DNA from 2 places in the Alsobacter sp. P4_H11 genome. Region 1 is predicted to be linked to the other one. Evidence: predicted binding sites of a transcription regulator. Region 1 holds the regulator's gene; the other holds the start of a gene.
The links. The regulator LexA, encoded in region 1, represses DNA repair genes until DNA is damaged. The targets are predictions, from matches to a motif close to TGTTCNNNNTGTGTTCNG.
Positions count from the first base shown of each region.

Region 2: a site for LexA is predicted at 2,537-2,554, ahead of AC1DSZ_RS21335 (helicase-related protein). Genes of this name have one in related genera too.

Region 1 covers NZ_JBFUKI010000005.1:351,762-366,870, forward strand. The annotation lists gene AC1DSZ_RS11255 (mannose-1-phosphate guanylyltransferase/mannose-6-phosphate isomerase) at 1-1,366, opposite strand, end outside; gene AC1DSZ_RS11260 (DUF502 domain-containing protein) at 1,493-2,272, opposite strand; gene glmS (glutamine--fructose-6-phosphate transaminase (isomerizing)) at 2,534-4,360, opposite strand; gene AC1DSZ_RS11270 (anthranilate synthase component II) at 4,672-5,283, shown strand; gene trpD (anthranilate phosphoribosyltransferase) at 5,303-6,316, shown strand; gene trpC (indole-3-glycerol phosphate synthase TrpC) at 6,322-7,164, shown strand; gene moaC (cyclic pyranopterin monophosphate synthase MoaC) at 7,161-7,658, shown strand; gene AC1DSZ_RS11290 (molybdopterin molybdotransferase MoeA) at 7,661-8,878, shown strand; gene lexA (transcriptional repressor LexA) at 9,018-9,719, shown strand; gene AC1DSZ_RS11300 (ComEC/Rec2 family competence protein) at 9,802-12,171, opposite strand; gene gltX (glutamate--tRNA ligase) at 12,299-13,726, shown strand; gene gltA (citrate synthase) at 13,967-15,109, shown strand, end outside.
Region 2 covers NZ_JBFUKI010000014.1:23,552-38,660, reverse strand. The annotation lists gene rpmB (50S ribosomal protein L28) at 1-155, opposite strand, end outside; gene AC1DSZ_RS21340 (DUF3108 domain-containing protein) at 456-1,343, shown strand; gene AC1DSZ_RS21335 (helicase-related protein) at 2,666-6,142, shown strand; gene AC1DSZ_RS21330 (RNA-binding S4 domain-containing protein) at 6,150-6,467, shown strand; gene fdxA (ferredoxin FdxA) at 6,647-6,985, shown strand; gene AC1DSZ_RS21320 (CarD family transcriptional regulator) at 7,316-7,924, shown strand; gene AC1DSZ_RS21315 (dienelactone hydrolase family protein) at 8,013-8,879, opposite strand; gene AC1DSZ_RS21310 (RNA polymerase factor sigma-32) at 9,045-9,914, shown strand; gene AC1DSZ_RS21305 (M48 family metalloprotease) at 9,933-11,417, opposite strand; gene AC1DSZ_RS21300 (hypothetical protein) at 11,553-12,233, opposite strand; gene AC1DSZ_RS21295 (YciE/YciF ferroxidase family protein) at 12,836-13,336, shown strand; gene AC1DSZ_RS21290 (LLM class flavin-dependent oxidoreductase) at 13,494-14,519, shown strand; gene AC1DSZ_RS21285 (DMT family transporter) at 14,706-15,109, shown strand, end outside.

The DNA.
Region 1 (15,109 bases):
GGACCTCGATCAGCTCCAGCGGGATCTTGCCCGGGTTGGTGAGGCGGTGGACGCAGCCGAGCGGCAGGTAGACGGACTCGTTTTCCTGCAGCAGCAGGACCTCAGCGTCGCGCGTGACCTCGGCGGTGCCGCGCACCACGACCCAGTGCTCGGCCCGGTGGAAGTGCTTCTGCAGCGACAGCTGGGCGCCGGGGCGCACCATGATGCGCTTCACCTGGAAACGCGTTCCGATGTCGACGCGCTGGTACCAGCCCCAGGGGCGGTGCATGCGCAGGTGCTCGGTCGCCTCGGCGTGGCCGGAAGCCTTCAGGCTCTCGACGAGATCCTTGACCTGCGGCGAGGCGGCACGACTCGTCACCAGCACGGCGTCCTGGGTGGTGACCACCACCACGTCGTCCAGTCCGAGAACCGCCGTCAGCATGCCTTCGCTGTGCACAAGGCTGTTGTTGGCGTTGCGCACATGGACGTTGCCGGAGAGCGAGTTGCCGTTGGCGTCGCGCTCGGAATTGGCCAGCACGGCGTCCCATTCGCCGAGGTCCGACCAGCGGAACGACACAGGGAGAACGGCGGCCTTGCGGGTGTGCTCCAGAACCGCGTAGTCGATCGACTTCTTGGGCGCGGCCGCAAAGGCCTCGGGGGCGAGGCGCAGGAAATCGAGGTCGCGGGTGGCTTGGGCGACAGCCGCCTCGGCGGCGCGGCGCATGTCGGGCGCGAACTGGCTCAACTCGTCCAGCATCACGTCGGCGCGGAACAGGAAGTTGCCGCTGTTCCAGAGATAACCCTGCTCGACATAGGTCTTGGCCGTGGCGAGATCGGGCTTCTCGACGAAAGCCTCCACGGCAAGCGCGCCGCCCGAACCGGTGGCCCGCGACGGGCGGATATAGCCATAGCCGGTGGCCGGGCCGGTGGGCGCGACGCCCAGCGTCATGATGAACCCGTCCTGCGCGCCCTTGGCGGCTTCCATGCAGGCGGCCGTGAATTCTGCGGCGTCCGGGATGAGATGGTCGGACGGCAGGATCAGGACGAGACCGCGCTTGTGGCGGGCGCCCGCCAGAACGGCCGCGACCGCGACGGCGGGGCCCGAGTCACGGGGCGACGGCTCCAGCACGATCTCGGCCTGCGTGTCGATCTCGCGCAGCTGCTCGGCGACCACGAAGCGGAACTCGTCGCTGGTGACCATGATGGGGGCCGCGAAGCAGTTCGCATCGGACACGCGCTTGACCGTGTCCTGGAACATCGAGAGCGGGCCGGTGAGCGGAATGAACTGCTTTGGCATGCATTTGCGCGACGCAGGCCACAGACGGGTGCCAGACCCTCCACACAGAATGACGGGTGTGATCAACGCGTCGGAAACGGCCTGCGGCATGACGATCTCTCTTGCAATGGTCGCGGTCGAACGCCGCTTTCGGCCGGACGATAGGCTCGAATTCTCTGGAATTCGTTTCGGCTTATTGGACAAGATGCACCTAAAGCCTACGTCTATTGGGGGCGTCTACTGCGCAGCTTCGAGCGGCGCCTCCGCCTCCGGGACATGCCGGCGAGTCTTCGCGGCTTCGGCGAGCTTGGCGAGGCGACGCTGGCCGTCGGGCTGGATCAGGCCGGCCGACATGATCAGCTTGGCGCCCTCGTCCACCGAGATGGATAGCTCGATCACCTCGGCGCGCGGCAGGTAAAAGAAGAAGCCGGTGGTCGGGTTTGGAGTGCACGGCATGAACACGGCGACATGTTCGTCGCGTCCCGGCATGCTCTCGGCCAGCTCGCCCTGCGGCGGGGTTGAGAGAAACACGATCGACCACATGCCCTTGGCCGGGAACTGCACGAGGCCGACGGTGCGGAACGAGGTGCCGGACTGCGAGAACACGGTCTCGAAGATCTGCTTCACGCTCTTGTAGAGCCCGCGCACGACCGGCATTCGTCCGAGCAGCGTCTCGCCGAAATCCAGCAGCGAGCGGCCGACAAGGTTGGCGGTAAGGAAGCCCAGCAGCGTCAGCCCGAACAGCGCGACAATGAGGCCAAAGCCCGGGATCGGGTATTTCAGATAGGTCTCGGGCAGGTAGGCGACCGGGATGAACGGCTTCACCCAGCCGTCCACCAGGTTGATGAACCACCAGGTGATGTAGGCCGTGATAGCCAGCGGCCCGGCCACCACGATGCCGGTGAGGAAATAAGCTCGCAGCCGATGCCGCGCCGTTCGTTTCGGCGGCGGAACGGGCGCGATGAAGGGCGACGCCGCCAGGCTCGGCTCGGGGGTCTTGGCCGGCTGGGTGGTCATGCGAACGGTTTCTCCTGCGCCAATGCGTCGCCGCATCCTGCGAAATGGCGGCCGATTGCGCAATGCACAAGAGCGGGGCTTGGACGGGCGCAGGTGCGGCGGCGGCGTTGAAGAGCTCCCCGTCATCCCCGGCGGCGCGGAGCGCCGGGAGGGGATCCAGGGGTGAGCGCGGCCGCTCTGGATCCACTTCCCGACCTACTGCGCAGGTCCCGGGGATGACGGCGAGCAGGAGGGCGAACGGGAACTGGATCGGGCCCGCCGCTACTCCACGGTGACCGACTTGGCCAGGTTGCGCGGCTGGTCGACGTCCTTGCCGAGCGCGACGGCGGCGTAATAGGCGAGGAGCTGCACCGGGACCGCGTAAACGATCGGGGCGAAGTCCGGCCCCATGGCGGGCATCACCACGCTCTCCAGCCCGGAGAGGCCGGACTCGGCGGCCGCGTGCTCGTCCGAGATCAGCACGATGCGGCCGCCGCGCGCGGCGACTTCCTGCATGTTGGAAACGGTTTTCTCGTAGATGGCGTCGCGCGGCGCGATCACGATCACCGGCATGGTCTCGTCGATCAGCGCGATGGGGCCGTGCTTCAGCTCGCCGGCCGCATAGGCCTCGGCGTGAATATAGGAGATCTCCTTGAGCTTCAGCGCGCCTTCCAGCGCCATCGGGTAGCTGGTGCCGCGGCCGAGATAGAGCACGTCCGTGACCTTGGAGATGTCGCGCGCCACCTGCTCGATCGCGGGCTCATGCTTGAGTGCATCGGCCATCAGGCCGGGCGTGGCGATGAGCTCGGTGACGAGGCGCAGGCCCTCGGCTTCCGACAGCGTGCCGCGCTCCAGGCCGGCCGCCACCGCCAGGCAGGCCAGCACGGTGAGCTGGCACGTGAACGCCTTGGTGGAGGCGACGCCGACCTCGACGCCCGCCAGCGTGGGCGCGACCACGTCGCTTTCGCGCGCGATCGAGGAGGTCGGGACGTTGACGACGGAGAGGATCTTCTGGCCGTTCTCCTTGGCGTAGCGCAGGCTGGCCAGCGTGTCGGCCGTTTCGCCGGACTGCGAGATGAACAGCGCCAGCCCGTTCTTGGGCAAGGGCGCCTCGCGGTAGCGGAACTCGGAGGCGACGTCGATCTCCACCGGCAGGCGGGCGAAGCGCTCGAACCAGTATTTGCCGATTATGCCCGCGATATAGGCGGTGCCGCAGGCCGTGATCGTGATGCGGTCGAGATCGCGCCAGCTGAACGGCGTCTCGAACGGCAGGCGCACGCGCCCGGTCGCCATGTCCATGTAGTGGGCCAGCGTGCGGCCGACTACTTCAGGCTGCTCGTGGATCTCCTTGGCCATGAAGTGCTTGTGCGAGCCCTTGTCGACCAGGAAGGCTCCGGCCGCGCTCTTTAGCTTGGCGCGGGTGACGACGCGGTTGTTCTCGTCGCGGATCTCGGCGCCGTCGCGGCGCAGGATCACCCAGTCGCCCTCTTCCAGATAGGTGATGGTGTCCGTGAAGGGCGCGAGCGCCAGGGCGTCGGATCCGAGATACATCTCGCCCTCCCCCCAGCCGATCGCCAGCGGCGCGCCGCGGCGGGCGCCGATCAGCAGGTCCTCCTCGCCCTCGAACACGAAGCCGAGCGCGAAAGCGCCGCGGAACCGGCGCAGCGAGGCCGCAACGGCCGCGATGGGGTCGTTGGTGCGGCGCATCTCGCGGGTGACGTACTGGGCGACGACCTCGGTGTCGGTCTCGGACTCGAACCGGACGCCGTCGGCCTCGAGCTCGGCGCGCAGCTCGCGGAAATTCTCGATTATGCCGTTGTGCACCACCGCGAGCTTGTTGGTGGCGTGGGGATGGGCGTTGCGCTCCGTGGGCTTGCCATGCGTGGCCCAGCGCGTGTGGCCGATGCCGATGAGCCCGTCCAGCGGCTGCTCGCGCAGGCGCGCTTCCAGGTTGCGCAGCTTGCCCTCGGCGCGGCGGCGCTCGAGATGGCCGTGCTCCAGCGTGGCGACGCCGGCGGAGTCATATCCCCGGTATTCCAGGCGCTTCAGCCCGTCCACGATCATGGAGGCGACCGGCGTTGTTCCCAGAATTCCGACGATGCCGCACATATGGCTGCTCCATGCCCGTTGACCCTGCGCCGAGGCTTAAGCTCTCGGCCCGCGTCGCGCAAAATCACTTTGGGTGACACTTGGTAACGGAACCGTCTGCATGGGCGGCGACGAGCCCTTCTCCCCGGAACGGGGAGGAGGTGGCCGAGCGCAGCGAGGTCGGATGAGGGGGATGCCGGGATCGGACGCGAGAACCCTCATCCGGCCCTTCGGGCCACCTTCTCCTCGTGCCGGGGAGAAGGGTAAAGCCGCCCCGCCTTGACGCCTCATCCTGAGCGCCGCAAAAGAAACGCGCAGCCGGACCCGCCCGCATGACCGCCGTCACCCTGATCGACAACTACGACAGCTTCACCTGGAACCTCTACCACGACCTCGGCAGGCTCGGGGCCAGCGTGACCGTGGTGCGCAACGACCAGGTGACGACGCGCGAGGTGCTGGCCGGCGGCCCCGACGTGATCGTGCTGTCGCCAGGGCCCGGCACGCCGGGCGAGTCCGGCATCATCCTCGACGTGATCGACAAGGCGGCCGGCGAGGTCCCGATCTTCGGCGTTTGCCTCGGGCTGCAGGCCATGGGCCAAGCCTTCGGCGGGCGCGTGGTGCGCGCGCCGCTGCCGATGCACGGCAAGGTGTCGACCATCCACCATGGCGGCCAGACGGTGTTTCGCGGCATCAACGGGCCGTTCCGGGCGACGCGCTACCACTCGCTCGTGGTGGAGCGGGACGGCTTTCCGGCCGACCTCGCGATCACGGCGGAGAGCGAGGACGGGCTCGTGATGGGCCTCTCGCACAAGTCCCTGCCCGTCCACGGCGTGCAGTTTCACCCCGAGAGCATCCAGTCCGAGCACGGCCTGCTGATCCTCAAGAATTTCCTCGACCTCGCATCCGAATGGAATAAGACGAGACGCGGGCGGGCGGTCGCCTGAGCCGCTGCGGAGCCTCGCCATGGACGCTTTCAAGCCCATCATCGCCAAGGTGGCCGCCGGCAGCCCGCTGTCGCGCGAGGAGGCCGAGGACGCCTTCGACACGATCCTGTCGGGCGGCTCGACGTTGGCGCAGACCGGCGCGTTCCTGATGGCGCTGCGCGTACGCGGCGAGACCGTGGACGAGATCGCGGGCGCTGTCGCGACCATGCGGGCCAAGATGCTGCGCGTGCAGGCGCCGGCCGACGCCATCGACATCGTCGGCACCGGCGGCGACAACTCCGGCAGCTACAACGTGTCCACGCTGGCCGCCATGATCACGGCCGCGTGCGGCGTGCCGGTCGCCAAGCACGGCAATCGCGCGGCCTCCTCCAAATCGGGCGCGGCGGACGTGCTGGCCGCGCTCGGCGTCAAGGTCGGCCTCGAGCCCGAGAAGGTGACGCACTGCATCGCCGAAGCCGGCGTCGGCTTCATGTTCGCGCCCACGCACCACGCCTCCATGCGCCATGTCGCGCCGGTGCGCGTCGAGCTCGGCACCCGCACGATCTTCAACATCCTGGGCCCGCTCTCCAACCCGGCGAGCGTGAAGCGCCAGGTTCTGGGCGTGTTCTCCGAAAGCTGGCTGCAGCCCATCGCCGAAACCCTCAAGGTGCTCGGCTCCGAGCGCGTCTGGGTGGTGTATGGCCGCGACGGCCTGGACGAGATCACCACCACGGGCGAAACCGCCGTTGTTGCGCTGGAGGATGGCGAGATCCGCCGCTTCGTGATCACGCCCGAGGAAGCCGGGCTGGAGCGCGCGCGCCCGCAGGACCTGAAAGGCGGCGAGGCCGACCACAACGCCGCCGCGCTGCGCGCAGTGGTGTTCGGCGAGAAGACGCCCTATCGCGACATCGCGGTGCTGAACGCCGCCGCCGGGCTCGTGGTGGCCGGCAAGGCGCATACCTTGCGCGAGGGCGCCGGCATGGCCCAGCAGGCGATCGACAGCGGCGCCGTGAAGGGCGTGCTGGACCGGCTCGTCACAGCCTCCAACGCCTGAGCGCCATGTCGGACATTCTCGCCAGGATCGAAGCCTATAAGCGCCGCGAGATCGAGGCCGCCAAGGCCCGCGTGTCGCCGGCCGAGATCGAGCGCCGCGCCCTTGCGGCGGCCCCTCCCCGCGGCTTCGTGCGCGCCATCGAGGCGCATCTCGCGCAGGGCCGCCCGGCCCTGATCGCCGAGATCAAGAAGGCGAGCCCGTCCAAGGGGCTCATCCGGGCCGATTTCGATCCGCCCTCGCTGGCCAAGGCCTATGCGGAGGGCGGCGCGAGCTGCCTCTCGGTGCTCACGGACGAGCCATCCTTTCAGGGCAAGCCCGAATACCTCGCCCAGGCGCGCGAGGCCTCCGGGCTGCCGGCCCTGCGCAAGGATTTCCTGTTCGAGCCCTACCAGGTGTTCGAGGCCCGCGCCTGGGGCGCCGATTGCATCCTGGTGATCATGGCGAGCCTTTCGGATGCGGATGCGCGCCTCCTGACCGACACCGCGCATGCGCTCGGCATGGACGTGCTGGTGGAAGTGCACGACCGCGCCGAGCTCGACCGCGCCCTGCCGCTCGGCACGAGGATGGTCGGCGTTAACAACCGCAACCTGCGCACCTTCGAGGTGAGCCTTTCGGTGTGCGAGGAGCTCGCAACGCATATTCCGGCGGACCGCATCATTGTGGGCGAGAGCGGCATCTTCACGCATGCGGACACGCGGCGGCTCTCGGCCTCGCGCATCGACACGTATCTGGTGGGCGAGAGCCTGATGCGGCAGCCCGACGTGGCCGCGGCCACGCGCGCGCTGCTGTTCGGTGACCAAGTCGCGGGCGGAAAAGCCGGGGCCGCCACGCAGGCCGGCGCCGCATGAGCGAGCTCACCCACATCGACGCCAGCGGCGCGGCCAGCATGGTGGACGTCTCCGAGAAGGCCGTGACGTCGCGCGTCGCGGTGGCGGAAGGTCGTGTCGTGATGCTGGCCGAAACCGTGGCGCTGATCCGCGCCGGCGACGCCAAGAAGGGCGACGTGCTCGGCGTCGCGCGCGTGGCCGGCATCATGGCGGCCAAGAAAACCCACGAGCTCATTCCGCTCTGCCACCCGCTGATGGTCTCCAAGGTTGCGGTGGAGCTCGTTCTCGACGATACGCTGCCCGGCGTCCGCGTTTCGGCCACCGTGAAGGTGTCCGGGCAGACCGGCGTCGAGATGGAGGCGCTCACGGCCGTGTCGGTCGCCTGCCTCACCATCTATGACATGGTGAAGGCCGCCGACCGCGGCATGCGCATCGAGGGCGTGCGCCTCCTCGAAAAGGACGGCGGCAAATCCGGGACCTGGCGCGCCGACGCTCCCACCGCCGGGCCTCGCTGAGCGTGGCGGCCGAACCCCTCCTGGCCGTCGACGAGGCGCTGCGGCGGGTGCTGGCCGCGGCCGCCGAGCCTTTGCCGGCCGAAGAGGTCGCGATCGCGGAAGCGCTCGACCGCACTCTGGCGGCGCCGCTCGCCGCCACCCGCACCCAGCCGCCCTTCCCGGCCTCCGCGATGGACGGCTACGCGGTCCGCGCCGCCGACGCCTTCGTGGGCGCGACCCTGCGGGTGATCGGCAAGGCGCCGGCCGGCCGGGCCTTCCCGGGCGCGGTGGGGCCCGGCGAAGCCGTCCGCATCTTCACGGGCGCGCCGGTGCCGGAGGGCGCGGACGCGATCCTGATCCAGGAGAACGCGACGGCCGACCGCGACGCCGTGACGGTGCGCGAGGCCGTGCAGGCGGGCGCCTTCGTGCGGCCGGCCGGGCTCGATTTCAGCGCCGGCGAAGAGCTTCTCGCCGCCGGGCACAGGCTGAACCCGCGCACCGTGGCGCTGGCGGCCGCCATGGGCCTGCCGCGCCTCTCCGTTCGCCGAAAACCACGCGTCGCCATCCTGGCCACGGGCGACGAACTCGTGCGCCCCGGCGCAGCCGCGCGCCCGGACCAGATCGTGACGTCCAACTCCTACGCGCTCGCGGCGATCGCCCGCCGGGCCGGCGGCGAGCCCATCGATCTCGGCATCGCGGGCGACAGCTTCGCGGCGCTGGAAGGCGCGATCGAGACCGCGCTCGCGCAAGGCGCGGACGTGCTCGTCACGCTGGGCGGCGCATCGGTCGGCGACCACGATCTCGTCCAGTCCGCCCTCACCCAGCGCGGCATGCAGCTTGGTTTCTGGCGCATCGCGATGCGGCCGGGCAAGCCGCTGATCTTCGGCCAGATGGGCGCGATGCGCATTCTCGGCCTGCCGGGAAACCCCGTCGCCTCCATCCTGTGCGGGCGCCTGTTCCTGGTTCCGCTGTTGCGCGCCCTGCAGGGCGACCCGCAAGCGGGCGATGACCCGACCGAGCCCGGGCTGCTGGGCGTCGACGTGCCGGCCAATGACGGTCGCCAGGACTACCTGCGCGCCAGGTTCGAGCCCGGCCCCGATGGACGCCCGGTGGCCTATCCGGCCGCCGTCCAGGACTCGTCCATGCTGCGCATCCTCGCGCAGGCTGACGGGCTGGTGCTGCGCGCGCCGCACGCCCCCGCCGCAAAGGCCGGCGAGCCTTGCCGCGTGATCCGCTTCTGATCGACTCGGGTTGGCGAAATTGCAACTTTTGAACCAGCACGATTGCGGAACACAGAATGAACATGTATGGTTTGTTCGTGATTTGTTTTGACTGAGTCGGGCGCAGGCGCCCGATGGTCCATCAGGGCGGGATCGGGCGATGTTGACGCGAAAGCAGCATGAACTTCTGCGCTTCATTCATGACCGCCTGCGGGAGGACGGGGTGCCGCCCTCCTTCGACGAGATGAAGGAAGCGCTGGAGCTGCGCTCCAAGTCTGGCATCCACCGGCTCATCATGGCGCTGGAGGAGCGTGGCTTCATTCGCCGCCTGCCCAACCGGGCGCGCGCCCTCGAGGTGCTGCGCATGCCCGAGCAGTCCCTGCCCGGCGCAGCGCCGCGCGGACGGTTCAGCCCGAGCGTGATCGAGGGCAATCTCGGCAAGGTGCGCCCGAAGTCGCCGCTGGGCGAAGAGGCGAACCAGAACGTGGCGGTGCCTGTGATGGGACGCATCGCGGCCGGCACGCCGATCTCGGCCATCCAGTCGCGCAGCCACACGATCAGCCTCCCGCCGGACCTCCTGTCCACGGGCGAGCACTACGCCCTCGAGGTGCGCGGCGACTCGATGGTGGACGCCGGCATCCTGGACGGCGACACCGTGGTGATCCGCAAGCAGGACAACGCCAACAGCGGCGACATCATCGTGGCGCTGATCGACGACGAGGAAGCCACCTTGAAGCGGCTTCGGCGCAAGGGATCGTCCATTGCGCTGGAGGCCGCCAACCCGGCCTACGAGACGCGGGTGCTCGGCCCCGACCGGGTGCAGATCCAGGGCAAGCTTGTGAGCCTCGTCCGGAAATACTGAGGCGCGACGCCCGGCCTCGGCAGCGCGCCAGGCCGACTGGCGGGAGCCTTACACGGTGAGCGCCGGTCAAGCGCGGTCTGGCTCACGGCTCCGCCGGCGGGCCGGGATCGTCAGGATCGTCGACGGCTGGAGCGGCTCCGCCGCCGGGCGTCGCGGGCGCTGAGCGTGCAGCTTTCGCCGCCGCTGCCGTGGGTTCAGCCGGCTTCCTGACCGGAGGGTGCGGCAGCCACGGCCGGTCCCGCAACGCCGTGCGTTCGCTCGCCGCCATGAAGCCGTCCGCCGTTGCGGTGAGCGCCGTGGCGCCGGCGACCGAGAGGCGGGTGCGGTCCATCACGAGCGGCTTGTCGCACCAGGGCGGCGCCTGCAGCGGCGTCACGATCACGGCCGCGCGGCGGCAGTCCTCCTCGAAAGCCCCGGCGACCAGCACTTGCGACACCGCGCGCCCGTCCGGCAGGCGCACTACGCAGCCGAGCGGGTCGCAACGCGCGCCCGCGCCCAGCGTGGCGTCGCCGGCGTTTCGCACGTCTCCGTCGGCGCGCAGCCACTGCTCGGTCACGAAGGCGCCGGCCTGCCGGCCGACCAGCACGAGGCGCCCGTCCGGGCCGCGCACCGCCAGGGCGCGGCCATCGCGCGCCATCACGATGTCGGGCGCCTGCGCGGAGGCGGCCAGCCCGGCCCCGAGCAGCGCCAGCGGAACGCTGGCCCAGCGCAGGGCGGTGCGCCATAGCGTCAGCCACAGCAGCGCCATCGTCAGGCAGAGCACCGCCGCCATGCCGAAGGCGGGGATGGCCTGGGTGGAGCCCGGCCAGGCGCGCACCCTCGCGGAAATGCGCAGCATGCCCTCCACGCCGAGGCCCATGATCTGCCAGATCGGCCCATCGAGCCCGAACGGGTAGGCGATCGCGCCCAGCAGCGCGGCCGGCATCACCACCAGCGACACCAGCGGCAGCGTCAGGGCGTTGCCGACCAGCCCGAAGGGCGTGTAGCGCTGGAAATGGTAGAGCCCATAGGCGCCCGTGGCGGCCTCAGCGACGAGGGTGGACAGCACGGTGCCGACCGCATGGTGGCGCAAGCCGTCCAGGATTCTCGCCGGCCAGCCCTTCGCGGGCGCCTTGGCGGGCGGTGGGGCGAGACCCAGCCCGACAAAGGTCCCGGCCTCGGGATCCGAGCCGGCCCCGCCCGGCCGCTCGAAAACGGCGATCAGCGCCGCCACGGCCGCGAATGACATCTGGAAGCCGGGCGCCAGCGCGCTCTCGGGCTCGATCAGCAGGAGCAGCAGCGCCGCAAGGGCAAGATTGCGCATGGAGAGCGCCGGCCGGTCCACCAGGATGGCGCCCAGCAGCACCAGCGTCATCACGAGCGAGCGCACGGTGGCGACGTCGCCGCCCGCGAACACCGTGTAGCCGGCGCCGGCCAGCATGGCGCAGAGCGCGGCCCATTTCTTGATCGGGCGGCGCAAGGCCAGCCCCGGCGAGAGCGCCAGGGCGGCGCGCACCAGCCAGAACACCATGCCGGCGGCCAGCACCAGATGAAGCCCCGAGATTGACACCACGTGGTAGATGCCGGCGGCGCGCAGATCGTCGTTGACGGCCTCCGGGATGAGCCCGCGCTTGCCCGTCACCAGTGCGGCCGCGACGCCGCCCGCCGCCCCGCCGATGCTGCGGGCGATGCGCTCGGTCATGTCGTTGCGGGCGCGGTCGATGGCCGCGAAGACACGCAGGTCAAGCGGAAGGGCCGCCGGCGCCGGGTCGAGCTCGATCTTGCCGGCCAGCGAACCCACCGCCCCGATCGCGCCGAAAAAAGCGTCGCGGGCGAAATTGTAGCCGCCAGGGCGCGACGGCTCGGGCGGCGGCAGGAGCCGGGCGGTGGCGCGGATCGTTTCGCCGGGCTTCACGGTCGGGTGGTTCGGGGTCGTCACCCGCACGCGGTAGGGCAGCGCGGCGGGCTCCACGCCTTCCATGGCGATGACGCGGATCATCAGCCTGCCGCCGGCGATGCGGGTGTCCATGCCCTCGACGACGCCCGTGAGCTTTCCGACGCGGACCCGGTCGAGCACGGGCGCGGCCATCAGGCGCGTGCGCAGCGTCGCGGCGAAAAAGCCCGCCGCCACGGCCAGCAGCGCGATCGCGACGCCGGAACCGGCGCGCGAGCGAAGCCGCAGCGCCATCGCGGCGCCGGCCGCGATCGCTGCCGTGACTCCCGGCGCCCAGAGCGACGGCTCCTGGTCGGCCGAGAAGTACAGCAGCACGCCGAGGCCGACCGCGACGGGCAGCCACAGGAAGAGCCGCCGCTCCTCGATCTCCTGCTCGAACAACCCGCGGATATGCGCGAGGCCGCCCGCGACGGCCTCGCCCCAGGCGGCCCAGCCGCCGCCGACGCCGGACAGCCGCCCGCCGCGCAGCGCCTGCGCGGCAGCCCTGCCCCGGCCCGATGGCCAGCCGCCCTCCCCCATGCCCGCAAGCCCCGCGCGCGGCGCCCTTAACCTCGCCGGACATTGATGCTACAGCACCGCCTCTTGCGGACCAGCGACGGGCAGTTGCATCGTCCGCCATCCTCTTTTTTTAGAGACGCTCCGCCCGATGTCCGCACCCGTCGTGACCCGCTTCGCCCCCTCGCCGACCGGCTTCCTGCATATCGGCGGCGGCCGCACCGCCCTTTTCAACTGGCTCTACGCCAAGCGCCTGGGCGGCAAGATGCTGCTGCGCATCGAGGACACCGACCGGGAGCGCTCCACCGAGCCCGCCATCGCGGCGATCATCGACGGGCTGCAATGGCTCGGCATCACGTGGGACGGCGACGTCGTGCACCAGTTCGCCCGCGCGGCGCGCCATCGCGAGGTGGCCGAGAAGCTGCTGGCCGAGGGCAAGGCCTACCACTGCTACGCCAGCCAGCAGGAGCTCGAGCAGATGCGCGAGGCCGCGCGCGCCGAGGGCCGGCCCATGCGCTATGACGGCCGCTGGCGCGACCGCGACCCCAGCGAGGCCCCGGCCGGCGTGAAGCCGGTGATCCGCCTGAAGGCGCCTACCGAGGGCGAGACCGTGGTGGAGGACCAGGTCCAGGGCCGCGTCACCTGGCAGAACAAGGATCTCGACGACCTCGTGCTGCTGCGCTCGGACGGCAACCCCACCTACATGCTCGCCGTGGTGGTGGACGACCACGACATGGCGGTCACGCACGTGATCCGCGGCGACGATCATCTCACCAACGCGGCGCGGCAGACGCAGATCTACCAGGCCTGCGGCTGGGACGTGCCCGTGATGGCGCATATCCCGCTGATCCACGGCGCGGACGGCGCCAAGCTCTCCAAGCGGCACGGCGCGCTCGGCGTCGACGCCTACCGGGCGCTCGGCTACCTGCCGGCCGCCCTGCGCAACTATCTCGTGCGCCTCGGCTGGAGCCATGGCGACCAGGAATTCTTCTCCACCGAGGAGATGATCGCGGCGTTCGACCTGTCGGGCGTCGGCCGGTCCCCGGCGCGCTTCGATTTCGCCAAGCTGGAGCACCTTAACGGCCACTACATGCGGGCGAGCTCGGACGAGGAGCTGGTCGCCGCCATCGAGGTCATCCTGCCGGAGGTCGGCCCCGCGCGCGGCGCGCCGACGAAGCTCGATCCCGCCTTGCGCGCCAAGTTCGTGGCCGCGATGCCGGGCCTCAAGGAGCGGGCGAAGACCCTGATCGAGCTGATCGACAGCGCCTACTACCTCTATGCGAGCCGGCCGTTGAACCTCGAGCCGAAGGCCGAGCAGCTGCTGGCCGATGGCGGTCGCGAGCGCATCGCGGCGCTGCTGCCGCAATTGCGGGCGCTTGGCGAGTGGACGGCCGCCTCCACGGAAGCCGCCGTGCGCGCCTTCGCGGAGCAGACCGGGGCCAAGCTCGGGCAAGTCGCGCAACCCCTGCGGGCAGCCCTTACGGGCCGCTCAACTTCCCCGGGTTTGTTCGACGTGTTCGCGGTGCTGGGCCGCGACGAGAGCCTGGCGCGGCTGGAAGGCCAGGCCGCCAGGGCCTGAGCGTCCGCAGGCCCGCGCCCGACGCGCAGCCGCCCGACTTTCGGTGTGGTTGAACGGCCTTCGCAATTGCGATAGCAACCATTAGGCTTCAGGCGAACTTGCGATCTTGGGACCGGGTTTTGTCTCCCTTTCGGGGCATTTCCGGACCGTCGACAGCCGCCTGATCTCGCCGCCGCCGCCATGCGCCTCGTTTGGCGGCTGCTGCCACGCCGTGACGTCTTGGCCGAAGGATGACCGCCTATGAGCGCGCCCGCTAACCTTTCGATTTCCGGAAAGACCGTCGAATTTCCTGTCAAATCCGGCTCGATCGGTCCGGACGTGCTGGATATCGCCAAGCTCTACGCCCAGACGGGCATGTTCACGTATGATCCGGGCTTCACCTCCACGGCGAGCTGCGAGTCCAAGATCACCTATATCGACGGCGACGAGGGCGTGCTGCTGTATCGCGGCTACCCGATCGACCAGCTGGCCGAGCACGGCGACTTCCTCGAGACCTGCCACCTGCTGCTTTACGGCGAGCTGCCCACCGCCGCCCAGAAGGCCGATTTCGACTACCGCGTCACGCGCCACACGATGGTGCACGAGCAGATGATGCGGTTCTTCCAGGGCTTCCGCCGCGATGCGCACCCGATGGCCGTGATGGTGGCCAGCGTCGGCGCGCTGTCGGCCTTCTACCACGACTCCACCGACATCTCCGATCCGACGCAGCGCATGATCGCCAGCATGCGGATGATCGCCAAGATGCCGACGCTCGCCGCCATGGCGTACAAGTATTCGATCGGCCAGCCGTTCGTGTACCCGCAGAACGACCTCGACTACACGTCGAACTTCCTGAAGATGTGCTTTGCGGTGCCGTGCGAGGAGTACAAGGTCAACCCCGTGCTGTCGCGGGCGCTGGACCGCATCTTCACGCTGCACGCCGACCACGAGCAGAACGCCTCCACGTCCACGGTGCGGCTCGCCGGTTCGTCGGGCGCCAACCCGTTCGCGTGCATCGCGGCCGGCGTGGCCTGCCTGTGGGGCCCGGCGCATGGCGGCGCCAACGAGGCGGCGCTGAAGATGCTGCAGGAGATCGGCACGGTCGACAAGATCCCGCACTTCATCGCCCGCGCCAAGGACAAGAACGACCCGTTCCGCCTGATGGGCTTCGGTCATCGCGTCTACAAGAACTACGATCCGCGCGCCAAGATCATGCAGAAGACCACGCATGAGGTGCTGAACGAGCTCGGCATCAAGGACGATCCGCTGCTGGACGTCGCGATCGAGCTCGAGCGCATCGCGCTGCACGACGAATATTTCATCGAGAAGAAGCTCTATCCGAACATCGACTTCTATTCGGGCATCACCCTGAAGGCGATGGGCTTCCCCACCTCCATGTTCACG
Region 2 (15,109 bases), on a different contig from region 1:
GAAACGCGCATGCGCACGGCGCGCTGCAGCGAGTCCGACTGAAGCGTCACATGGAACAGGTTCGGCAGGAACCGCCGCTTGGTCTTGCGGTTCGAATGGCTCACCAGGTGGCCCGACTGCACACCCTTGCCCGTCAACTCACACCGACGCGCCATGGTCGATCGTCCTTCGTGTTCTGAGCCGCGGGTCTCACGACGATGGTGTCGCCGAAAAGCAGAAGGCGGCCGAGGCCGCCGCCGGAACCCACGCAGCAATCAAATGGTGGCTGCTCTATAGTGGCGAGCCGCAGCAGCGTCAACCGCCAAACCGGCGGTGAAAACGCGCGCCATCGCTCTCATTCGCCTGATAGCCCGCGAATCAGCCATGATCAACGCGCCACGAATCCGACGCTTTCGCGCGCGAAACAACCCCATCGTGCGGATCTGGCGAGGCCAGACCGGGAAACCATGATCGCCATGACCGAAAATCCCCCTCAAGGCTCGAAGGCTCGCCTCGCCGCTGCGGCCTCGATCGCGGCGACCGTCCTGGTGGCCGCCATCCCGGCTCGCGCCGACAACGTCGCCATCCAGTACGGCCTCACGCTGGCCGGCCTTCCGATCGGCACCGCTTCCATGACCGGGTCGGTGACGCGCGAGAGCTACAAGCTCGACGTCCAGGCCAAGATGACCGGGCTCGCCGGCATGCTGACCAGCGGGCGCGGCGCCGGCGTGGCGACGGGCGTCAATGCGGGCGGCAAGCTCCTCCCCGCCACCTACGCGCTCTCCTCCGGCGGCGGCAGCCAGGTCTATACCGTCCAGATGGCGCTCAAGGCCGGCGACGTCGCGGCCGTGGAGATCAACCCGCCCCTGGACGTCAAGGTCGACCGTGTGCCGGTGCTGGACAGCCACAAGCGCGGCGTGGTGGATCCCGTCAGCGCGCTCCTGTTCCCGGTGGCGGGCCGAGGGCCGCTGCTCGAGCCGGCTTCCTGCGATCGCACCATCCCGGTCTTCGACGGCGCAGGCCGCTTCGACGTCACGCTCAGCTATACGGGCAAGAAGGACGTGGACGTCCCCGGCTACAAGGGGCCGGTGGTCGTCTGCTCGGCGCGCTACACGCCGATCTCGGGCCATCGCACCGGCCGCAAGGCGACGCAGTTCATGGCCGACAACCGCGACATGGAGGCCTGGCTCGCGCCGGTGGAATCCGCGCACGCGCTGGTGCCGGTCCGGATCGCGGTGCGCACCATGGTGGGCTCCACCGTGATCGAGGCGACCAAGTTCAGCATCACCCGCACGGCCGACGCCGGCGGCGCGCCGACCACCACGGCGGCCCGGGCCGCGTCGGCCGAACAGCAGCGCAACTGACGGCCCTTCGCCCACCTCGCGACGCGCCAAAACGAAGCGCTCCGGTTAACGCCGGGGCGCTTTTTTGATGTGCATTTGGACGGTCAGAGAACGCGCAAGCGCCTGTCCGGATAGGGTTGCCGGTGATTCGTGCCCGTCCCGTTCCCGGTTACGGCCAATCGTAAAGGCGGGCGCCCCGCGTGGCTCCCGGAGTGCTTCACACTCTGTCCATCTTTCGGATTTCGCCGGCCCCTGCCGGGCGTTTCACGACGGACAAGCATCGAGTCCCGTACCGGGACGTCAGGTTAACGCCATGGCGTCGAACAGGTCGCGCCTCGGCGCGGGCCGGCGTTCGCGGCCCGAGGCGGGCGCTGGCGTCGCAGCGATTCGTGCCCGCTCCGTTCGGCGCTGTTCCGCTTCATGAACAAGGAACGAGCCACGGTCGCGGCGGATTGAAGCTGATCATTAACTCTTGGAGTCAACCGGGGCTCGTTGTCGCTGATCCCGCGTCGGGACAAATGTTAACGACCGCCCTCCTCCGGACCCCGCTGGCGCTCCATCCGAAAGCGCGCCGCTTGAGGCCGCAGAACAGCGCGCAGTGATTCGTGCCCGCTCTGTTCGGGCCTGTTCCGCTTTGTTAACTGGCGGCCAAAAACCCGCAGGCGCCACCGGGCTGAAGCAGCGTCCCGCGGCGGGATCGCGGATTAACGCCTGATGGCGCCGCGAGCCATCGGGAGTGGCCCGCAAGGCCCATGCACCGCCTCACGCACCAGCGATTCGTGCCCGCTCCGTTCTGGCTTCCGGCCTTTCGTAAATGCGGCGAGCCTTCGCGCGCCTCGGGTTCTCACTTCGGGACGAAGCCCTAACGCCAATCCGGTCGAGTGATCCCGACGTCCAAATCCAGCGCGCCGCACGATTGAGGCTGTGCTTGGGTTCGCAGTGATTCGGGCCCCCTCTGTTCGCGCCCTGGCCCAATTGCTAACGCCCACAGGAAAGATCCTGGCCGCAACTGAAAGAATCCGTTCACAAACGGAGAGTCTTGCCAGGACCGCTCGACTCCGGCGCGAATCCAGCCTGTTTGCCTGTTCGCGGTTGCCGGGGGCGAACAACGCAATTCACCTCGGCCAGACCCGGCCGCCCGGTTCGCACAACTTTCTGCGAGTCGCGGAAGACTCGCGCCGAAACGCCGATTCGACCCCGATTCGTTCGGGGCCCGTTCGCTTTATTTTGTGCCAGCGTCGCCCGGCTCCGTGCTAAACGACTGCACGAAACAACTCCCGACCTTGGCCAATGGCCGCGCCCATGCTCGCCGGCGCACCGGCCTCTCCCCATATCCAGGTCCGATGCTGCCACGCTCCCTTCCGCCTTCCATTCGCGCGCGCGGCGTCACGGCCGTGCTCGGGCCGACCAACACCGGCAAGACGCATCTGGCGATCGAGCGCATGGTGGCGCACGGCGGCGGGCTCATTGGCCTGCCGCTGCGCCTGCTCGCCCGCGAGGTCTACCAGCGCCTCGTCGAGCGAACCTCGGTGGACGCGGTCGCGCTCGTCACCGGCGAGGAGAAGATCAAGCCGCCGGGGGCCCGGTTCTGGGTCGCCACCGTGGAGGCGATGCCGCGCGATCTCGAGGTGCCGTTCGTGGCCATCGACGAGATCCAGCTCGCGGCCGACCGCGACCGCGGCCACGTCTTCACCGATCGCCTGCTGAACATGCGCGGCCGGTCCGAGACCCTGCTGATCGGCGCCGCCACCATGAAGCCGCTGATCGAACGGCTGCTGCCCGGCGCCAACATCGTGTCGCGACCCCGCCTGTCGCAGCTCACCTTCGCGGGCGAGAAGAAGCTCACCCGCCTCCCGCGGCGCAGCGCCATCGTGGCCTTCTCGGCCGAGGAGGTCTACGCGATCGCGGAGCTGATCCGCCGCCAGCGCGGGGGAGCCGCGGTCGTGATGGGCGCCTTGTCGCCCCGCACCCGCAACGCCCAGGTCGAGATGTACCAGTCGGGCGATGTCGACTACCTGATCGCCACTGACGCGATCGGGATGGGACTGAACCTCGATGTCGATCACGTCGCCTTCGCGGCCGACCGCAAGTTCGACGGCGCCATGCACCGGCGGCTCAATCCGGCCGAGTTCGGCCAGATCGCGGGCCGCGCCGGCCGGCACCTGCGCGACGGCACCTTCGGCACCACGGGCCGGTGCGAGCCCTTCGACACGGAGCTCGCGCGTTCGTTGGAGGACCACGTCTTCGACGCCGTGAAGGTGCTGCAATGGCGCAATCCCGAGCTCGATTTCGGCACGGTCGCGCGGCTCGTCGCTTCGCTGGACCGCAATCCCGCCGAACAGGGCCTCACCCGGGCGATCCCGGCCGATGACGTGATCGCGCTCGAGACGGTCGCGCACGATCCCGAACTCAAGGCCTTCGCGTCGAGCCCTGCCGCGGTGTCGCGGCTGTGGGACGTCTGCCAGGTGCCGGACTATCGCCGCGTGGCGCCGGCCGCCCATGCCGACCTGGTGGGCACGATCTACCGCCAGCTCATGCGCGACGGCCGCCTTTCGGAAGACTGGTTCGCGGCCCGGGTGGCCGAAGTGGACAGGACGGATGGCGACCTCGACACCCTGTCGAACCGCATCGCCCAAGGTCGCACCTGGACCTTCGTGGCCAACCGGCCGGACTGGCTTCGCGATCCTGAGCATTGGCAGCGCGTCACCCGTCAGGTAGAGGACAGGCTGTCCGACGCATTGCACGAGCGTTTGGCGCAACGATTTGTGGACCGCCGCACGAGCGTGCTCATGCGGCGCCTGAGAGAGAATGCGATGCTCGAGGCGGAAATCACGGCGGCGGGCGACGTGCTCGTCGAAGGCCACGCGGTCGGCCGGCTGCACGGATTCCAGTTTGCGCCGGATCCGCAGGCCGGCGGCCCTGAGGCCAAGGCGTTGCGCAATGCGGCCCTGAAGGCGCTTGCCAACGAGATCGACACGCGCGCTGCGCGGCTGTCGGGCGCGGGCGACGACGCCTTCGTGCTCGCCAATGACGGCGCTGTGCGCTGGCAGGGCGAGGTGGTCGCCAAGCTGACGGCCGGCGAAAAGCTGCTTGAGCCGCGCCTGCGCCTTCTGGCGGACGAGCAGCTCACCGGCGGATCGCGCGAGCAGGTCCAGGCCCGCCTCGATCTCTGGATCAAGGCGCATGTCGAAAAGCTGCTCGGACCGCTGCTGAAGCTCGAGAACGCCGAGACGCTGACCGGCATCGCGCGCGGCCTCGCGTTCCAGATCGCCGAGGCGCTGGGCGTGCTGGAGCGCTCCAAGGTCGCGGACGAGATGAAGCATCTCGACCAGGAAGGCCGCGGCGCGCTGCGCAATTTCGGCGTGCGCTTCGGCGCCTACCATCTCACCGTCCCGGCCCTGCTGAAGCCCGCCCCGCGCGGGCTGGCGGCCCAGCTCTGGGCGCTGAAGCATGGCGGTCCCGAGCCCAAGGGGCTCGACGACATCCTGCATCTGGCGGCTTCGGGCCGCACCTCCATCCCGGTCGACAAGGAAGTGGCGCGCGGCCTTTACCGCGCCGCCGGCTTCCGCGTTTGCGGCGAGCGCGCCGTGCGCGTCGACATTCTGGAGCGCCTGGCGGACCTGATCCGCCCGGCGATCCACTATCGCCCCGGCGTGACGCCCGGCGAGCCGCCGGCCGGAGCCGCCGATGGCGAAGGCTTCGTGGTCACCACCGCGATGACGTCGCTCTGCGGCTGCGCGGGCGAGGATTTCGCCTCGATCCTGCGGTCGCTCGGCTACCTCGTCGACCGTCGCCCGGGCCCGGCCATCACGGTCGCGCTCGCCCCGATGGCGCCGACCACGCCGGCCGTGCAGGCCGTTGCTCCGGCGGCCGATGCGCCTGCGGAAGCCTCCGCCACCGAGGCAGCCGCCACGGACGCGGGCGTCGCGGACGCGAGCGTCGCGGAAGCAGCCTCGACCGAAACGGTTACGGACGCCCCCGAGGGCGAAACGGCTGCGCCGGCGGAGGCCGCGACGGCCGATGTCGGCTCCGAAGCCTCCGAGCCCACGCCGCTCGACGCCATCGCGGCAGACTTCGCCGCCGGCGGGGTCGCCCCCGAGGCCGCAGACACGGCCGCTGCTCTCGACGCTGGGGATGCGGCTCAGCCCGCCACCGCGGAGGCGGTCGCCCAGCCGGCTTCGGCCGACGACTCCGAGACAGCCCTCACGGCCCAGCCGATGGTCGATGCGGCCGGCTCCGACGCCCCGGTCGACGCTCCGGCCGAAACCGCCGAGCCGGCAGCTCCCGCCGAGCCGATCCTGATCGAGGTCTGGCGCCAGCATCGCCACCAGGGTGGGCAGCGCCCCGCCCGCGATCGCAACGCGCGTGGCCAGGAGCGCAATGGCCAGGAGCGCAACGGCCAAGCGCGCAACGGTCATGCCCGCAACGGCGCAGCTCCGGGCGAAGCCCCGCAGGGCGAGCGCGGCCCCCGCCCCGATCGTGGTCCCCGGCCCGAGCGCGGACCACGCCCCCCGCGCCCCGAGGGCGGCGGCGAGAACCGACAGGACGCTCGGCCGGCCAGCCGGCCGGATCACCGCGGCGACAACCGTCCGCAGGGCGATCGTCCCGATCATCGCGGCCCGCGGCGTGACGACCGCTTCGGCAAGGGCGGCCCCAACCGCGGCGGCCCAGGCAAGTTCGGCGGCAAGCCGGGCGGCGGTGGAAAGCCCGCCGGCGGTTGGACCGATCGTCCGCCGCGCGAGAAGGCGCCCGATCCCAACTCGCCCTTCGCCAAGCTGCTCGCCCTGAAGGCCGAGCTCGAGTCCAAGCAAAAGGGCTGACGACCGCATGGCGCGCCGCCACGGGTCCGGGTCCTCGCAGGACCGTGAGCCGGAAGGCGGCGCAGCCGATCGCCAGCGCCTCGACAAGTGGCTGGTCTATGCGCGCTTCGCCAAGACCCGCACGGTCTCGTCGGAGCTGATCGAGAATGGCCGCGTCCGCGTGAACGGCGCGCGCGTCACCAACCCGGCGCGCGGGCTAGCGGTCGGCGACGTCCTGACGCTGGCCCTGCCGCACGCCGTGAGGGTTGTCCGCGTCACCGGCGTGGCCGAACGACGCGGCTCCTTTCCGGACGCGCAGACCCTCTATGAGGACGTGAGCGGCTGAGGCGCGACGGCGTGCGTATTGCCAGCGCTTTGCGTCTCGGCTAGGCATCCGACCGTGAGGGACCAACCCGACGCCTCTTCGCGATCGTGAAGGGCGGCGGATATTCGAAAGGACGTGGGCGCGCGGATCGCAGATCGCGCCTCGTCCTTGCGCCGGCGCTGCCGGCCCGGGAGTTCGCAATGACGTATGTCGTCGTCGAAAACTGCATCAAGTGCAAGTACATGGACTGCGTGGAAGTGTGTCCGGTGGACTGCTTCTACGAGGGCGAGAACATGCTCGTCATCCACCCCGACGAGTGCATCGACTGCGGCGTCTGCGAGCCGGAATGTCCCGCCGAGGCGATCAAGCCCGACACCGAGTCCGGCCTCGAGCCCTGGCTGAAGCTGAACGCCGAATACGCCAAGGGCTGGCCCAACATCACGGTGAAGCGCGACGCGCCTGGCGACGCAAAGGAGCATGACGGTGAACCCGGCAAGCTCGACAAATATTTCTCGCCGAACCCCGGCCAGGGCGACTGATTCCGCCGAGGGGTCGCCCCGCCGCAAGGGAGAGTCGCTGCCGCAACAGAGCGACAGCGGCTCGAAACCTTTGATTCACACACCCATTTGTGATAGGGTGTGTTTAGTCGATCACATCTGGCGCGCTCGCCCCTTACTCTGACCCAATCTTTGAGTGAAATGCCCCGCTAGTGGCTGAGCGGGACTGGCAAGCGTTTTCGATTTTTTCGGCTGAATCATGAGACGGCGTGAATATCCAATTCGCGCCGCGGGGTTATTCGTCGGCTTCGGCCGGCCTTCGCACGTGGCGGCTTGGCCCACTGGGCCCGGCCTCAGGGAGATGTCCTGAATATGACGACCGCTAAGAAGAGCGCCAATCGCCAAGGTTACAAGACGGGTGAATTCGTCGTCTATCCGGCGCACGGCGTCGGCCAGATCATGGCGATCGAGGAGCAGGAAGTCGCCGGCTTCAAGCTGGAGCTGTTCGTCATCTCCTTCGAGAAGGACAAGATGACCCTGCGGGTGCCGACCGCCAAGGCCACCTCGGTGGGCATGCGCAAGCTGGCCGAGAACACGCTGGTCACCAAGGCGCTTGAGACCATCACGGGCCGCGCCCGCATCAAGCGCACCATGTGGTCCCGCCGCGCGCAGGAGTACGAGGCGAAGATCAACTCGGGCGACCTGATCGCGATCGCCGAAGTGGTGCGCGACCTCCATCGTTCTGACGCCCAGCCTGAGCAGTCCTATTCCGAGCGCCAGCTCTACGAGGCCGCCCTCGACCGGATGGCCCGCGAAGTCGCGGCCGTGAACCGGCTGCACGAGACCGAGGCCCTGAAGCTGATCGAGTCGCAGTTGGCCAAGTCGCCGAAGCGCCTCAAGACCGCCGACGCGGATGCGGACGCCGAAGTCGAGCCGGAGGCCGCGAACGAGGCCGAGGACGACCAGGAAGAAGCCGCCTGATCGGCTCCTTCTCCGAGAATTCAAAGAGCCCGGCTTCGCGCCGGGCTCTTTCGTTCGGAAGACTGCGCCGCGCCGCCACGGGCGCAGGTCAAGAGGCGAGCTTTTCCTTGAAGAACGCCACCGTCCGGTCAAAGGCCAGCGTGGCGGCTTCCTGGTTGTAGCGCTCGGCGCTCGTGTCATTGTGGAAGGCGTGGTTGACGTCCTTGTAGATGAAGATCGTGTGTTGGACGCCCGCCTCCTTCAGGGCGGCGTCATAGCCCGGGATGCCGGCGTTCACACGGGTATCCAGTCCCGCATAATGCAGCATCATCGGCGCCTTGATGCGCGCCACGGCTTCGCTCGGCGGCGCGACGCCATAGAACGCGACCCCGGCGCCGAGGCGCGGCTCGCGCGTCGCCAGGATGTTGACCATGCCGCCGCCCCAGCAGAAGCCGACCGCCCCGACCTTTCCGCCGCCATTCGGATGGTCCTTGAGAAACGTCATCATTGCGCCGGCCTGGCTCACGACGCTCTCGCCCGTGAGTTTCGCGAACAGGTCGCGCGCTGCGTCGGCGTCCGGCGGCGTGCCCCCGAGCGGCAGCAGAAAGTCGCCCGCAAGGGTCAGGAACCCCGCGGCAGCGAGGCGACGCGCAACGTCCTCGATATGAGCATTGAGGCCCCGGTTCTCATGCAGCACGATCACGGCCGGGCGCCTGGCGTCGTCCTTCGGGCGGGCCAGGTAGCCGGCGATATCCACCCCCGCGACGTTGGTTCGCACCCGCTCGGCGACGATGCGCGGATCCGTCTCGGGAACCAGAGCCGCATGGGCGTAGTTCGGCTCCAACGCGACGAGGGCGGCGCTCGCCGCCGCCGACGAGCCCGCCAGGGCCGACAGGCGTTCGAGGAACGTTCTGCGGGCCAGGGGCTTGTGGGTGTACTCGTCGTAGAGTTCGATGATGCGTCGATCGAGCGCCATGCGGCGATGCTCCCTTTTGGCGTTGAACCGTACAGCCCCCTGCCGCTTCAGGGTGGCGGCGATCGTGGGGGATCACAAGGCCGGAACGGCCCTCGGGCGGGCCGCCGGTGATCCGGACCGATCACGAACGCGTAGAGACAATCAGGATCCGATACGGAGGCCGGCATGGGTGAGATCTCGGGTGTGCGACGCACCTTCGTGAAGGCGGCCATGGACGCCCCGTTCCTCTCGCGAGAAGAGGAACATGGCCTTGCGGTGCGTTGGAAGGATTGCAAGGACCAGGTGGCGCTTCACAAACTCGCCTCGGCGCATATGCGGCTGGTGATCGCGATTGCGGCCCGCTTCCGCCACTACGGCCTGCCGATGGCCGACCTGATCCAGGAAGGCCATGTCGGCCTGTTGGAGGCCGGCGCCCGTTTCGAGCCCGAGCGTGAGGTTCGCTTCTCCACTTACGCGACGTGGTGGATCAGGGCTTCGATCCAGGACTACATCCTGCGCAACTGGTCCATCGTCCGTGGCGGCACCAGCTCGGCCCAGAAGGCCCTGTTCTTCAATCTCCGGCGCATTCGCGCCCGACTGTCCCAGTCCGCAGCCGGCGACAGCACGATCGACGTCCACCAGGAGATCGCGACCGCGGTCGGCGTGTCGCGCAACGACGTCGCGCTGATGGAAGCGCGGCTGTCTGGTTCCGACATGTCGCTCAATGCGCCGCTGACCGACAACGATTCCGGCGCGGCCGAGCGCGTCGACTTCCTGGTCGACAACGCACCCTTGCCGGATGAGGCCGTCGGCGAGGCGATCGACTCCGAGCGCCGCGTAAAGTGGCTGCGGTCCGCCCTCACGGTGTTGTCAGAGCGCGAGCTCAACATCCTGCGGGAGCGTCGCCTCTCGGAGCAGACCGCCACGCTGGAGTCGCTGGGCGATCGGCTCGGCATCTCCAAGGAGCGTGTCCGCCAGATCGAAAGCCGCGCGCTGGAGAAGCTCCGCCGCGCCCTGCTGGAAAGCCACCCGGAACCGAGCGCGGTCCTGATCTGAACGGCGCGCGACGTAACCCTACTCGACGATGATCTTGTAGACTGTGCCGGGGCGAACCGGGCCGTTGCGCTCGATGCCGTTCAGCAGTTGGAAGCGCTCCACCGGCCGGTCTGTCGCCATCCGGGTCGCGAGCGTCTCCACCGTGTCGCCGGCCTGGGCGGTGACAAGCCCGACCTTGAGAGGCTTCACGCCGGACGCCTCCTCGGGGCTCATCAAATGCAGGCTTTCGATCGCCTGCCGGAAGGACCTGTCGGTCTCGGGCGTGTAGTTCTTGGCCGCCAGAATGAACCGGTAGGTCGCCTGCCCGGCCTGCACGGCCGCGAGCCGGAAGGTCCACTCCTCGCCCTTTGCCACCGTGGTGACGGCCGGCAGTCCGTTCACCGTGAGAGTCTCGACCGGCCCGACCTCGACGCCCTCGATCCAGCCCGACACGATGTAGGCCGGCAACGCGACGCCGTCCGGCATCTTGACGCTGTCGAAGCGCAGCGCCTGCGCGCCGCCTGGCGCGAGCCCCAGCACCGCCGACGCGGAGTTCTCCAAGACGAAGCTCGCCGGCGCGGTGAACGCGAAGCCGAGTTGCGGATGCATGAACCGGTTGCCCCGCACCACGCCCTCGGACGGGTCGTCGCCGAACGTCATGCCGGAGATCGCCTGCAGGTAGCGCTCGCGATCCGTTTCACCGATCCCGGGCGCACGGATCTGACGGGCGGCCGTCAGGGCCTGCGAGACGCGCTCCGGCGTGGACGGATGCGTGGACAGGAAGTTCGGCCCCTGCGAACCCTTTTCGCCCAGCATGGTGGCCCGCATGGCGGATTGGCGTCCCAGCGAAGCGAGGAAGCGCGCCGCCCCGAACGGATCGAACCCCGCCTTGGCGATCGTCCTGACGCCGATCTGGTCCGCCTCGAGTTCCTGCGACCGCGAGAAGCTCGCGAGCGTGAGCTTGCCGCGCGCCTGCACGACCTGCTGGGCGTCACGGTCGTTCAGGACCTCCGAAACAACCCGGCTGACGATCTCCGACCGGCGCTCCAACTCGGCCCGCTGCATGGCATGGCTCAGCGTTACATGCGCGACTTCGTGCGCCATCACGGCCGCGACCTCGGACGTGTCGTTCGCCAAAGCCAGCAGGCCGCGCGTCACGTAAAGGTTGCCGCTCGGCAGCGCGAAGGCGTTCACGACCGGGGAGTTCAGGATGGTGACCTGGTATTGCTGATCCGGCCGATCGGTCGCGGCCGCGACGCGCTTCATCACGTCGTTGAGCAGGCGCTCGGCCACCGGTGCGCGATATTCGCCGCCGAAATTGGCCACCAGCCGCTTGTGCTCGCGATTTCCGACCGGCTCCACGCCGGTGACCCGCGGCGCGGATGCGGGGAGGCTGGGCGCGGTGCCGGCCCCGAACCCGATCCGGTCTGACGCACAGCCCGCCAGCCCCAGCGCAAGCGCCAGCACGGCGGCGAAGGGGACCACGCGAACGCGGGCGCGAACAGCGACGCCTGTCAGGTTCATGCTCGGATGGGCGTGTCCGCCCCTACAGACTGGCAATCTCGACACACCCGCGATCAGCCGCAACCACGACGCCGTCGACGCCGAATCCGCATTTCCGGAGCTGAGCCCCCGTTCTCTCGCCGGCCGACATGAGCCTCATTCGATTCGCTCGATGTCCTCAGGAGCGTTGATCTCGATGACGGGACCGCCGCTTTCGGCCACGACCCCACGCACCCGCACGCGAAGCCCTTTCAGAGATGACCACCTCATGCCCGATGCTTCAATCCTGTTCAAGGAGCGTTTCGAAATCGTGACGGTGAAGTCCTCGCTCCAGTTCTCGCCGAAATTGAGGTAGGCGCGGGTTTTGCGCTCGCTGGTGCTCACCACTCGCCCTTCCACCACCGCGAAGCGTCCGACCTGCTGGAGGATGGCGGCCGGGTCGCCGGCGTCAAAGCGGGCTTGGGCCTGCGCCCAGGCGCCCCTTGCGCCGCGCCTTGCCTGCGCCTCCGCGTTGGCGAGCGCAGCCCCGCAACGCGCCGGCAACTCGGCCGGATTGGCGGAGGCGAGCCCCTCGCGCACCAGCGCCAGCGCGAGGTCGTCGCCCTGTTCCACTTTTGCGATCACCCCGGAAAGCCGGCCCCAGCGGTCGGGCCGACCGGCCACCGGATGGATCACGAAGGGCCCGGTCTCGATGAAGCGCCGCACCGCGTCCATCCGTCGCCGCTCCACGTCGGCGTCGCCGCCCGCCGCCGAGGCCGCGCCCGCAGCGATCCAGGTCCGCCCATCGGGCGACGCCAGATCTCCGTCATGATTGATCTTCAGGTCGGCGACCGCCACAGCGGTTCCCAGCCGGCAAGCCGCGACCTGGGCCTCGGACGCCGTACCGCCGCAAAGCAGCGTGGCGAGCATCGCGAAACCTCGCGAACAAGCAATGGATGGCCGCATGCGCATTCTGTGCATGGAGATCGCCTTCTGGCATTCGACAGTGCGGCTCACGCAAGTGCACGTCAACCGGGCGCGCCAGCAACCCTCCTCGAAGTATTTCCAGTAAAACCCTGTATTTCGCACAATCCACAAGAACGTTGTGCGACCTCGCGAATTGAGACTGCAAGCGAGGAGCATTCAGGATGGTTGATGAAGCAGAGGACGAATGGACCGGCGTTTCTCGCCCCGGTCTTCAGCATGTCGTCCCTGATCGCCGCGACTCCGCCTTGGAGCGGGTCGCACGGGGACTGAAGGGAGAACTTGGCAGAACCTTGCTCGAGCCGCTGCCGCCGGGTTGGCACGCCTTGCTCCGGCAGCTCGGCGAGGCCGAACAAGGCTCCCAGAACTGGGGCGCGACAGGCCCACACGCCTGATCCGGACAGAGCCGCAAGGCTTGGAACCGAACCCACGACGCCGGGTTGAGGGCGCAGTGAATTCATAATTTGGAGGACCGAATGGCCACGACCGCAAAGCAAAAAACCTTGAATGATCTTTTTCTGGAGACGCTCAAGGACATTTATTACGCAGAGAAGCAGATTCTCCGGAATCTGCCCAAGATGATGAAGGCCGCAAAGACTCCCGAATTGAAGCAGGCTTTCGAGCGTCACCGCGACGAGACGGAAGGCCAGGTCGAGCGCCTCGAGCAGATCTTCGAACAACTCGGCAAGCCCGCGCGCGGCAAGACCTGCCAGGCGATCATCGGCATCGTCGAGGAGAGCCAGGAAGTGATCGAGGAGTTCAAGGAGTCCGAGGCGCTGGACGCCGGGCTGCTCGCCGCCGCCCAGGCGGTCGAGCATTACGAGATCTCGCGCTACGGCACCCTGAAGACCTGGGCCGGCCAGCTCGGCATGAAGGACGCCGTGAAGCTGCTCGACCAGACGCTGCAGGAAGAAAAGAAGACCGACGAGCTGTTGAGCAAGCTCGCCGAGCAGCAGGTGAACCAGAAGGCCGCCTGACGCTCCAGCGTCTGTCTTCGGATCAACGAAGCCCCGGGTTCACCCCCGGGGCTTTTGCTTGCGCCGGTCCCCGGACGCCGCGCTGCCCTGCGCGACGCGGGGTTGCGGCTGCGCCCGGACGGCACACATTGGGGAGACCACCGCGCCGGAGCGCCCCATGCTGCCCTTGTCGATCCTCGATCTTTCGTTCGTGACGTCCGGCGCGTCCTGCGGGCAGGCGCTGCGCAACACCATCGACCTCGCCCGCATGGCCGACCAGGCCGGTTTCACGCGGTTCTGGGTGGCGGAGCATCACAACCTTCCTTCGGTCGCCAGCCCGGCGCCCGAGATCATGATCGGCCAGATCGGGGCCGTGACCGAGCGGATCCGCATCGGCTCGGGCGGCGTGATGCTGCCCAACCACGCGCCCCTGATGGTGGCCGAGCGCTTCAAGATGCTGGAGGCCCTGTTTCCCGGGCGGATCGACCTCGGCATCGGCCGCGCCCCCGGCACCGACCCGGTCGCCTCCTACGCGCTTCGGCGCCTGCAGGGCGACGTGCAGGCCGACGACTTTCCCCAGCGGCTCGAAGAACTGATCGCCTTCGGGGGAGCGGGTTTTCCGGCCAATCATCCGTTCAGCCGCATCACCGTAATGCCGTCCGACGTGCCGCTGCCTCCCATCCTGATGCTGGGATCCAGCGATTTTGGCGGCAAGCTGGCCGCCCAGCTTGGCGTCGGCTTCGCGTTTGCGCATCATTTCGCCAGCCATGACGCCGCCGATGCGCTCCTGACCTATCGGGCGCGCTTCGAGCCGGGCGCGCTCGCCAGGCCGCACGCCATCCTGGCGACCGCCGCCATCTGCGCCGAGACGGACGCCGAGGCCCAGCGCCTGGCGTCGGGCGCGGATCTCAGCGCGCTGCGCCGGGCGCGCGGCCATTACGGCCCGCTTCCAAGCCCCGAGGAGGCGGCCGCCGAAACCTACGACGCTCAGGACCTCGCCTTTATTCGCCGCAACCGCTCGCGCCTGTTCGTCGGAACGCCGGACGCTCTGCGGGACCGCCTCATGGATCTCGCCACGAGCGTGCAGGCCGACGAGGTGATGCTGACTTCGGCGATCCACGATCCTGCGGCGCGCAAGCGTTCGTTCCAGCTTTTGGCCGATGCTTTTGGCCTGAAGGCCGCATCCGCCTCGGCTGTTCTTTAACCTTCACGAAAGACCTGCGTCGGCATTGCGGCCGTAAACAGCGAAAACGGGGCTTTGCGTCCACAACTTGGCGGGATGCTGGAAACGGTCCTGCAACATTGCATGGGTATGCTTCCGAGATCGCGCTTCTGATCCCGGTCCGCGGAGCGCAAGAACAAGCGACCGACCCAAACCCGCGAGCCCGCCGTGAGCCCCCCGCCCATCGTCTCCGACGCCGTCGACCCCCGCAGCCTGGGCGTCGCCGCCTTTCCGGCCGCGCCCGCGCGCGCCCCGGCCGCCTCCGGCGACAACGTCGCGCTCGGCATCGCGTATATCGTCGGCTCCACGGTGTTCTTCTCGGCGGGCGACATCGCCGCCAAGATGCTGACGGCCACGATCCCGGCGGTCGAGATCGCGTGGATGCGCTACGTCGTGCTCTGCGCGCTCGTGCTCCCGGCCGTGTTCTGGATGGGCGGCGCCAAGCGGCTCGCCACCACCCGCATGCAGTTCCACATCCTGCGCGGGCTCGGCATGGTGATCTCGTCGCTGGTCTTCATGGTGGCGCTCGCCCATATGCCGGTCGCGGAAGCGACCGCCATCAACTTCGTCTC